DNA from 2 places in the Janthinobacterium aestuarii genome. Region 1 is predicted to be linked to the other one. Evidence: predicted binding sites of a transcription regulator. Region 1 holds the regulator's gene; the other holds the start of a gene.
What was found. The regulator LexA, encoded in region 1, represses DNA repair genes until DNA is damaged. The targets are predictions, from matches to a motif close to ACTGTATNNNNATACAGT.
Positions count from the first base shown of each region.

Region 2: a site for LexA is predicted at 2,272-2,289, ahead of imuA (translesion DNA synthesis-associated protein ImuA). Genes of this name have one in related genera too.

Region 1 is NZ_CP142523.1:4,994,061-4,999,441, forward strand. It holds gene OPV09_RS22465 (replicative DNA helicase) at 1-459, opposite strand, end outside; gene rplI (50S ribosomal protein L9) at 595-1,050, opposite strand; gene rpsR (30S ribosomal protein S18) at 1,078-1,368, opposite strand; gene priB (primosomal replication protein N) at 1,384-1,692, opposite strand; gene rpsF (30S ribosomal protein S6) at 1,713-2,105, opposite strand; gene lexA (transcriptional repressor LexA) at 2,381-3,016, shown strand; gene OPV09_RS22495 (cystathionine gamma-synthase family protein) at 3,106-4,347, opposite strand; gene purF (amidophosphoribosyltransferase) at 4,494-5,381, opposite strand, start outside.
Region 2 is NZ_CP142523.1:5,128,784-5,134,164, forward strand. It holds gene OPV09_RS23060 (glutathione binding-like protein) at 1-42, opposite strand, end outside; gene OPV09_RS23065 (DNA polymerase Y family protein) at 124-1,611, opposite strand; gene imuA (translesion DNA synthesis-associated protein ImuA) at 1,541-2,251, opposite strand; gene OPV09_RS23075 (putative Na+/H+ antiporter) at 2,458-3,723, shown strand; gene OPV09_RS23080 (GNAT family N-acetyltransferase) at 3,776-5,381, opposite strand, start outside.

The DNA.
Region 1 (5,381 bases):
AATCTTCGATTCGGCCTCGTCAAGCATCTGCTTGACTTCCTTGCCTTGCGGGCTGAAGGCCGTACCGGAGATATCGTCGGCGACGGTGATGAGCTTGCGCAGCACGCCGCGGTCGCGCACGATCTCGGCGTAACGCCGGATGTTCGCGGCCGATGGCGTGTTTTGCGCCATGGCGTTCAGGTAAGCGAGTCCGCCCACGTCATCGGCCTTGCCGAGCTGGGTCAGGGTTTCAAAAACAGTAATGACATCGGCTGGCTTGGAAGCGTTAACCATCTTGACGATTTGCTCGAAGATGATGCGATGGTCATAGCGATAGAAATCCTCCGCATGCATGAAGTCGGCGATGCGGTCATATGCGGCATTGTCGCGCAGCAGACCACCGATGACGGATTGTTCTGCTTCGATCGAATGCGGCGGAATACGGAGGGAATCCAGTTGCGGATCAGAGGGGGCGTTCATGGCGCGAATTATACCCGCTTCGGCGTGATGGCAAAAATAAAGGGCTGAAATTGAGCGAAAAAAAGGCCACAAAAAAGCCGGGCGAACCCGGCTTTTCATAGTGCGGCAATGCTTGCGGGCCAGGCCCGCAGACAATTACGCGTTCGCGTCTGGAACGACAGCGATAACAACTTCCACGACCACGTCGGTGTGCAGAGCAACCGAAACGTTGTGCTCGCCAACGATCTTCAGCGGGCCGGTAGGCATGCGGATTTGTGCTTTTTCAACAGCAAAACCTTGCTTGGTCAGCGCTTCAGCGATGTCGAAGTTGGTGACGGAACCGAACAGACGGCCATCAACACCAGCTTTTTGAGCAACTTGAACGGTCAGGCCGCTCAGTTTTTCGCCCTGGGCTTGCGATGCGGCCAGTTTGGCGGCAGCAGCTTTTTCCAGTTCGGCGCGCTTGACTTCGAATTCAGCCACAGCGGTTGCCGTAGCACGACGTGCCAGGCGTTGCGGGATCAGGAAGTTACGTGCGTAACCGTCTTTGACTTTGACGACTTCGCCGAGGTTACCGACGTTAACAACTTTTTCTAACAGAATGATTTGCATAGTTCTTCTCCAGGAATATCTGACCGATTAAGCGTGGTGCAGATCGGTGTATGGCAGCAGCGCGAGGAAGCGAGCGCGCTTGATTGCGGTGTCAACTTGGCGCTGGTAGTGCGCTTTGGTACCGGTCAGGCGTGCTGGCATGATCTTGCCGTTTTCTTGGACGAAGTCTTTCAGCGTGTCAACGTCTTTGTAGTCGACTTGCTCAACGTGAGCTGCGGTGAAGCGGCAGAACTTCTTGCGTTTGAACAACGGGTTTTGCTGTTTGCGTTTTTCTTTAAGCTTGAGCTTATTTTTGTCGAACTTTTTACCGAATGCCATGTCAGGCTCCTGTATCTAAAATGCGCTAGTCGGGGTGACTGCACTAAAATCAATGATGTGAAACACCAAACTCTTGCTGTTGCGGCTCTTCCTGGCCAGGAAACCCGTGAACTGATACACCCCGCCCAAGCTTGCCTGACTGAACCTGCCTGAGATTTCGCCAGCGGCTAGCGCTGCAACATCAAACTCGGTCAAACGGGCAATCCCTGCTTCCATCTGCTGCGAACTGTGTTGCAATACTGCATTCACAATCGGCAGCCCTGCCGGGGTATAGCGCAATATTTCGCGCTCGGCAATGATGGCGGTTACTTGTAGCTGGTTCAGCGCACGATCCTGGTCAAGAATTAAGCTGCTGCTGCTGCGGCTGGAGCGGCTGCTGGTGCTTCGGTGCGGTGGCTTTTGGCCGCGTCTTCGCGTTGTACCGATTTCATCATCGGCGAAGGAGCTGTTTCAGCTTTCTTCATTTTAACGGTCAGGTGACGCAACACGGCATCATTGAATTTGAATGCTGTTTCCAACTCGACCAGGGTCTCGTTGTCGCATTCGATGTTCAGGCAGATGTAGTGTGCTTTAGGCAGCTTTTGGATCGAGTAAGCCATTTGACGGCGGCCCCAATCTTCCACGCGGTGAACCGAACCGCCGCGGGTGGTTACGCTGGCTTTGTAGCGTTCGATCATCGCGGGCACTTGCTCGCTTTGGTCCGGATGGACGATAAAGACTATTTCATAATGACGCATGCAAACTCCTTCAGGTCGGATTGATAATCGCCCACCCCGGCGTCAAGACGGGTGTGGGAAGGTCAGCCGAAGATTATAACCGTCTTTTGCAAACGTTTCAATCATTCCTTCCACAAGCGCCTGAAAAGCCCGTGCGCCGCCGTGCTTTCCGGCCGCGGACAAGTATTTCTTGCGAAATTCGCCCAAAACACGGAAATCCCCTTGCATAGTGGGCGATACTGTACAAAAATACAGACTGTTCATATAGACAGCATTTTAGTATGCACCCACCGCTCATGATCAAGCTGACAGCACGACAAGAACAAATCCTGAACCTGATCAAGGACGCGATTGAAAACACGGGCTTTCCTCCCACCCGTGCCGAAATCGCCAATGAACTGGGTTTCAAATCGGCCAATGCGGCCGAAGAGCATTTGCAGGCCCTGGCCCGCAAGGGCGCGATCGAGATTTCGCCCGGCACCTCGCGCGGCATCCGCCTGATCGGTGCGGCCGCCGAAGCGCCGCCGTCGAAAGTGCCGGCAGCCCTGCTGATGTCGCTGCCCCTGATCGGCCGGGTGGCGGCAGGCTCGCCCATCCTGGCCCAGGAAAACCTGGAAGCGAGCTACAACGTCGACCCGGCCCTGTTCTCGGCCAAACCCGACTTCCTGCTGAAGGTGCGCGGCTGGTCCATGCGCGACGCCGGCATCATGGATGGCGACTTGCTGGCCGTGAAAAAGGTCGACAGCGCCAAGAATGGCCAGATCGTCGTCGCCCGCATCGGCGACGAAGTCACCGTCAAGCGCTACAAGAAGACGGGCTCCGTCATCGAACTGCTGCCGGAAAATCCGGACTTCAAGGTGATCACCGTGTCACCGGAAGATGAATTCGCCCTGGAAGGTTTGGCGGTAGGCTTGATGCGCAGCTGGCATTAAACTGCATGCTGGGGTCAGACCCGCCGGGTCTGACCCCAGTTTTTAGTTTGCCTCACAACTGGCACATGGCCTAATCACCAACACCGCTCTCAGCCCTCCAACGCTCCTCGGAAATCCTCAAGCAGATCCGCCTCGTCCTCAATACCGACGGACACGCGGATCAGCGATTCGGCGATGCCCATGCTGGCGCGGCGCTCGGCACCCATCTCGTAGAAAATCGTGTGGGCGACGGGAATGACCAGGGTGCGCGTGTCGCCGAGGTTGCTGGCGGGAATGGCAAGATTGAGACGATTGAGGAAATCGAAGCAGTCGATGCCATCTTTCAGCTCAAAGCTGAACAACGAGCCATAGCTGCGGAACAAGTCGGTGGCCAGCGCATGCTGCGGGTGCGACGCCAGGCCAGGATAATGCACGGCCGCCACTCTTGGATCCGCCTGCAGCATGGTGGCCAGCGCCAAAGCGTTCGAGCAGGTGCGATCCATGCGCAAGGCCATGGTTTCCGCGCCGACGGCGATATGATGCGCAGCTTCCGGCCCCAGCGAGGCGCCGAAGTCGCGCAAAGCCTTGGCACGGATTTGCGCGATGCCCCACTGCGCGGGCGCCGCCTTCTTGTAGTTCTCGAAAATGTTCGGATACTGCGTCCAGTCGAACACGCCCGTGTCCGTCAAGCTGCCGCCCAGGGCATTGCCGTGGCCGCCGATGGATTTCGTCAAGGCATTGACCACCAGGCCCGCGCCCACGGCTTTCGGGCGGAACAGATATGGCGTCGTCATCGTGTTGTCGACGATGTACAAGATGCCCTTCTCATGGCACAAGTCGCCGATTTTCTTCAGGTCAGCGATTTGCGTGCGCGGATTGGCGATGGTTTCCACAAACACGATGCGCGTGGCCGGCGTGATGGCCGCGGCCACATTGGCTACATCGGTGGCGTCGACGAACGACACGCCGATGCCCTGCCCCGTCACTGTTTGCCACAGGCTGTTGGTGTTGCCAAACAAAAAGGCCGACGACACGACATGGTCGCCCGCGCGCAGCAACGATTGCACCACGGCGCCGATGGCGCCCATGCCGGTGGCGAAGCACAAAGTCGCCACGGCGTCTTCCATCTTGTTGACCTTGTCTTCCAGCGCGGAGACGGTCGGGTTGCCTTGGCGGCCATAACGGAAGCCCGGCTCCTTGCCCTGGAACACGGACGCGAGCTGGCGCGCATCGGCGTAACCGAAGGCAACGGAAGTATGCACGGGCTTGTGCAGCGAGCCGTGTTCGATACCCTTGCGGCGGTCGTTGTGCAGGATGGTGGTGGTGAAGCCGTAGGTTTTTTTGTTGGTCATGGTGGAAGTTCCAAATACTCGTCTTGCCGCTTAACCCAAGGCAAGTGCTGGGGTCAGTCCCTCCGGGATCGGAATGCGCACCACTGGCGCGCATGCCCCCGACGGGTCTGACCCCAAAAAAAGCCCGGCAATAGCCGGGCCCAGTATCAAGCCTCGGTAGTAGCGAGGTTCAGGTTCAGCTGGGAACGCGGCGTATCTTCGGGCGCTGCCGCCTTCGGATGGTGGCGCGCATATTCCAGGCGGTCCAGGTATTCCTGCGACACGTCGCCCGTCACGTACACGCCATCGAAGCACGATGCCTCGAAGTTCGTCAAGGCCGGGTTGACGTCGGCGATCGCCTGCTTCAGCGCGCCGATATCCTGGTACACGAGGTAGTCGGCCGTGATTTCGCGGCACACTTCTTCCGTCGTGCGGCCGTAGGCGATCAGCTCGTCGCGCGTCGGCATGTCGATGCCGTACACGTTCGGGTAGATCACCGGTGGCGCGGCCGAGGCGAAGATGACCTTCGTCGCGCCCGCTTCACGCGCCATCTGCACGATTTCACGGCTGGTGGTGCCGCGCACGATGGAATCGTCGACCAGCAGCACCACTTTATCCTTGAATTCGGACGGGATCGCGTTGAGCTTCTGGCGCACGGATTTCTTGCGTGCCGCCTGGCCCGGCATGATGAAGGTACGGCCGATGTAGCGGTTCTTGATGAAGCCTTCGCGGTACTCGATGTTCAACGCCATGGCCAGCTGGATGGCGGCCGGACGCGAGGAATCGGGAATCGGCATGACCACGTCGATATGCACGCCTGGCAATTCGGCGCGGATCTTCTCGGCCAGGTATTCGCCCATTTTCAGGCGCGTGGCGTACACGGAAGCGCCGTCGATGACGGAGTCGGGACGGGCCAGATAGACGAATTCGAACACGCACGGGTTCAGGCTGGCATTATCGGCGCACTGGGCGCTGTGCAATTTCTTGTCGGCATCGATGAAGACGGCTTCGCCGGGACCGATGTCGCGCACGAAGCGGAAGCCCATGCCTTCCAG
Region 2 (5,381 bases), 130 kb from region 1:
GGGCCATTTTTGGGTGATGGGGAAGTCGGAAAGCTGTGTCATGGATATCCTTTGTTTCAATGAAAGATGCGGCGCCGGAGAGCCAGTATAGCCAAGCATGGCAGTTTCAGCAGGATAGCCCATTCAGCCAAACAAGCCATGCAAAAACCAGCGCGGCGCGGCGTCTTCTCCGCAGCCGGCGATGCGTTCGCGGTAGACCCAGTAATGGGCGTGGTCGAGGCCTTCGGCAATGAAATAATCGCGCGCCTGCGACTGGCCCCACCAGCCCGCTTCGATGCGTTCGGCAACGGACACCATTTTCAAGGGCGAGCCATAAAACGGCCGGTGCTCGCGCATCAGCAGGGCGATGGGCTGGGCCAGCAGCCAGCCGGGGCGGGGCATGCCGGGCAAGCCTGGCGGCAAGTCAGGCTGCGCGTTTTTTGCGCCGGCCTTGGCCGGCAGCGGCAGCCACTGGTTGGCCGCTTCGGGGCGGTAATCGGCGCGCGGCGCGGCCTGCAAGACATTGTCCGTGCCCAGGCGCGCCACCAGCAATTCCAGCAGGCGCTGGCGTTCCTGCGGCGTGCCGCCCGGCTCGGGAAACAGGCTGTCGCTGGGCGGCGCCATCGGCTGCACCTGCAGCGCTTCCAGGGTGAGGCCGATCACGGGCGCGTCCAGCGCCAGCTGCGCCAGGCGCTCCTTGAGCAGGCGCACCAGGTGCTCGTCGCGCCACACGGCCTCGCCCAGCGCCAGGTCGATGACGGTGGGCGGGCGCGCCACCCTGCCCCGTTCGTGCGCCAGCAGCAATTGAATGCGCTCGACGGCAAATTGCCGCGCGCACAGCCAGCCCGTCATTTGCTGCAGCAGGCGGCGCGCGCCAAACAGCAGCGCGTCCGCGTGCTCCACGCGGTCGAACAATTCCAGGCTGGCGCGGAACGTGGGCGGCGCTTCGAGCCACACGAACAATTCCGTGCTGTGGCCATGCGCATCGTCGAGCATATCCAGCAAGGCTGCGCCGCAACGGCGCTGCAAGCCGGGCCGGGGCAAGTGGCGCAGTTGCCCCAGAGTGCGGCAGCCGATGCCCTCGAACCACTCGAGGTAGGGGCGCGCGGGCGGCAGCAAGGCGCACGGCAGGCCGTCGAGGCGGCGGGTGAGGCTCTCCATGCCCAGCACGCGGCGCCGGCGCATAGCGGCGCGCGCCAGCAGCCAGGCGCCGCGCGCCGTGGGTGCGCACGACAACTGGGCCGTGTAGCCGAGCGCGCGCAAGCTGGCCTCGATGTGCCGGCACAGGGCACGCACGCCGCCGAACAGGCGCAGGCTGGCGCCCGCATCGACGAGCAGGGTCGCTTCCTCGCCTTGCGCCACCAGCGGCGAATATTGCAGCAGCGCCAGCGCCACCGCTTGCAGGGCTTGCGCTTCCAGTTCAGGCGAGCGCTCGTGCAGGCGCACCTGCGGCGCCAGCATCAGCGCACCGGCGCGGCGCATGCCCGGCTTGATGCCGGCCGCCCGCGCCAGCGGCGACACGGCCATCACTTGCTCCTGCTCCAGCACTACGCCCAGGCTGTCAGCCGACCAGCGCGGGCAAAACACTTCGAGCGGGAGCCGGGGCAGGCACAGGCCGATCCAGAGTCGCATGGCGTCGCAATAATGAAGGAGGTTGCAGGGGCAGGAACAGGGGCGCGTCGCGCTGCGGTCCCCGGCGCTTGATGAAGCCGATCTCGATGCCGCCGGCAGCCGGGCGCACGGACAGGCGCAGCGGCGCCGGCGACGCATCCTGCGCGCCGTGCAGCGGGCGCAGCATGCAGAACAGGGTGTTGCCGCTTTGCGCGGCCAGGTGCAGGCGGCGCAGGCTGTCGGCGCGCACGTGCGGCTGCCAGAACAGCAAGGCGCCGCAGGTACCGCTGCGCAAGATGTTTTCCGCCGCCCACAAGGCATCCTTGCTGCCGGCGCTTTTGAGCCACAGCAGTTGCGACGGCGCCAGTCCCTGCGCGGCCAGGGCCAGTGCCTGCGGCGGATGGGGCGGCTGCAACAGCACGATGGGCAAGCCCGGCAGTTGCGCCAGCGCGGGGGCCAGCAGCCGCAATTCGCCGCTGCCCGGCTGCTGCACCAGCAGATCGATCAGGCTGCCGCTGGGCCAGCCGCCGCCGGGCAGCTGCGCGGACAGGGCGGCAAAGCCCGTGTCCAGGCAGCGCGTGGCGCCCTGCCCCAGCTGCGATGCACGCCACAAGGACGGGTGCAAGGCTTCCGGCGAGGCCATCAATTGAGAATGTTGCATCATTGGATAGATAGATGAATACTGTATGCATATACAGTACTATCCAGCTCCACTTTTGGCAAGGTTTATCTGACTGCCGCTACCGCCGGGGCCGCTCCGCCATGTCCGAAAAACCCCGTTTTCGGCATCGATTGCTGTACCATAAGCACTCTCCTTACCGGTTGGCAACGTACCAGCCGGCTTCCTCCGTCCATAAGGAAACGCATTTGACCACCATCCAAATCATCAGCGCCATCGTCTTCGGCCTTGCGCTCATCCACACCTTTGCCGCCAAGTCGTTTGAAACCTTGTCGCGGCGCCATCCCCGCCATGCGGGCTTGCTGCACTTGCTGGGCGAAGTGGAAGTCGTGTTCGGCTTCTGGGCCTTTATCCTGATCCTCATCATGGCCTTTGTCTCGGGCAGCGATGCGGCCATCGAGTATGCCGAGTCGCGCCATTACACGGAGCCCCTGTTCGTCTTTGTCGTCATGGTCGTGGCCGCCTCGCGCCCTGTGCTCGACGCCGTGCAGCGCCTGTTGAAAAGCGTGGCGCGCGTGATGCCGCTGCGCACGGAACTGGGCCTCGTCTGGCTGGGCCTCGCGCTCGTGCCCCTGACGGGCTCATTGATCACGGAACCGGCCGCCATGACCCTGGCCGCGCTGATGCTGGCGCCGCAAATCTTCCGCCCGGGCATCCCTGAATGGCTGAAATACGGCGCGCTGGGCGTGCTCTTCGTCAACGTTTCCATCGGTGGTACCCTGACCTCGTACGCGGCGCCGCCCGTGCTGATGGTGGCCACCACGTGGAACTGGGATAGCGCCTACATGGCCAGCCATTTCGGCTGGAAGGCCGCCATCGCCGTGCTCGTCAACGCCACGGGCGTGAGCATTCTGCTGCGCAAATACCTGCACAGCAACACTTCCGACATCAAGCCGAAGGCCGGCGAGGTGGAAGCGCCAAAAGTGCCGCTGGCCGTCAGCCTCGTGCACATGATCGTGCTGGCCGGCGTGGTGACCCTGGCGCACCATCCCGTGCTGTTCATCGGCCTGTTCCTGTTCTTCCTCGGCTTCGTGCAGGCGTACGAACGCTATCAAAGCCCGCTGATCCTCAAGGAAGGCTTGCTGGTCGGCTTCTTCCTGGGCGGCCTGGTGGTACTGGGCGGCATGCAGCAATGGTGGCTGCAACCCATCGTTTCAAGCCTGAAGCCGCTGGCCCTGTTCTTCGGCGCCCTGGGCTTGACGGCCATTACCGACAATGCGGCCCTCACTTACCTCGGTTCGCTGATCGTCGGCATGACGGATGAAGCGAAATACATGCTGATGGCCGGCGCCGTGGCCGGTGGAGGCCTGACCGTCATCGCCAATGCGCCGAACCCGGCCGGCGTGGCCCTGCTGCGCCGCGGCTTCAAGGATGAATCGATCGGCGCCGTCGGCCTGCTGGCCGGCGCCCTGCTGCCGACGGCCGTGGCGGCCTTGGCCTTCCTCGCTTTGTAACGCTACTCACGGGGCGGCTGCCGGCCGCCCCCGCTTCCCTCAGTTTCCCGCCTCAGTTACCCTCATACACGAGGAAATGCAGCCGGTCATAGAACAGGCTGTAGGCATAGTCGAACGTGCCCACGCTGCGAAAACCCTTGTGCAGATACACTTGCAGCGCTTCGCTCTTTTCCCACACCGTCAAGGTGATGCGCGCGCAGCCCTTGCGGCTGGCCAGGTCGCGGATTTCATGGAACATCTGCCTGAATAAACCCTGGCCCCGGTATTTCTCGTCGATGGCCAGGCTGCTGACGAAACAGTCGTCGGCACGCGCATGCGCGAGCACGAAGGCGTCATACGCATCGTCGAGCGCCTTCATGTCGTCGCGGTAATAGGAGACGGCGCCGCAGGCCTGGAACTCGTCCATCGTCGCGGCCGTGAAAAAGCCGATGAAACGCCCGTCCTCGTCATGCAGGCCGTGGATGTGCGCCAGATACGGGTCGATGTTTTGCCGCCGCTGCAATTCGACGAATTGCAGATTCAATTTATTACCGAACGAGCAGTATTCGAGATAGCTGGTGGCAAACAGCAGCTTCGCCATGCGGTTCTTCGTCTCGTCATCCAGCAGTTCGCCCGGCACCAGCGTGAGCGGCGCATGCGACAGCAGGTCCGCCTGCGCCTCGTCACCTGGCGGGGCGGCATCGCTGGCGGCCGGCATGCGGCTGCCGTGGCGGCCGACGGTCGGGCGCCAGAAAGCACCGGCGGCAATATGCTGCGAACGGTGGGCCAGCAGGTAGCGGCAAAAGACGGTATTCACGCGGTCGAGCTGCGGGTCGTCCGACAGCACCGAGTAATAGTGAAAATGGTCGATGTCGGCCCGCAGCTGAGCCGCATAGGCCATACGCGGCACTTCCTCGATATCGAACACATCGACGATGTCGGGCAGGATCAAAGGATCGTCAAGCTGCCAGCCGATCTCGTCGAGCCGCGCCACGCAACGCGCATACGCGCGCCGTTCCTCGTCGCTCAAGGGAATGTGCATGTCGGTAATGATATCGTCCAGCAGGCGCATGCCGCGGATGCCGCCCGCCACTGCTTCCCGCGCGCCGTCATACAGCACGCAATAGCGCTGATAGAACTCGGCATGGCTGAGCACGGTCACGCCCAGGTTCTTCTTCCATTCCGCATAGAACTGGCCAAACAGCCGCGCCTCGAATTGCGGGCAGGAACGGGGAATCTGCGCGTCGATGCCCGCATAGGCGAGGTTCACATTGCGCTGGATCACGCGCAGCGCGGCATCGTTCTTCTTGGCGATCAGCATGCCCGTTTCATCGAGAAACAGATTCATCCAGCTGACATGCCGGCGCTCTTCGCTGCCATCCTCCTTGCGCTGGAAATAATCGGGCACTTCCGGCTTCATCAGGAAAATCGTCGCCGGATTATGCGGGATCGTATCGACATCCATATACAGGCCCCCGTATTCGCACATGATGAGGATGCGGAAATAATCGGACAAGGTGGCGAAGTAGCGCTGCGTATGCAAGGTATCGAGGGTGTCGAAGCGGGCGGGCGCGAAATCGAGCGCCAGCGCGCGCAGCGAGTTGATGTGCAGGGTCGTGCCGCCGATCGCGTAGCGGCCTATCGTGTAGCGCCCGGCGCCGCCCGTGGGGCTGAAGCGC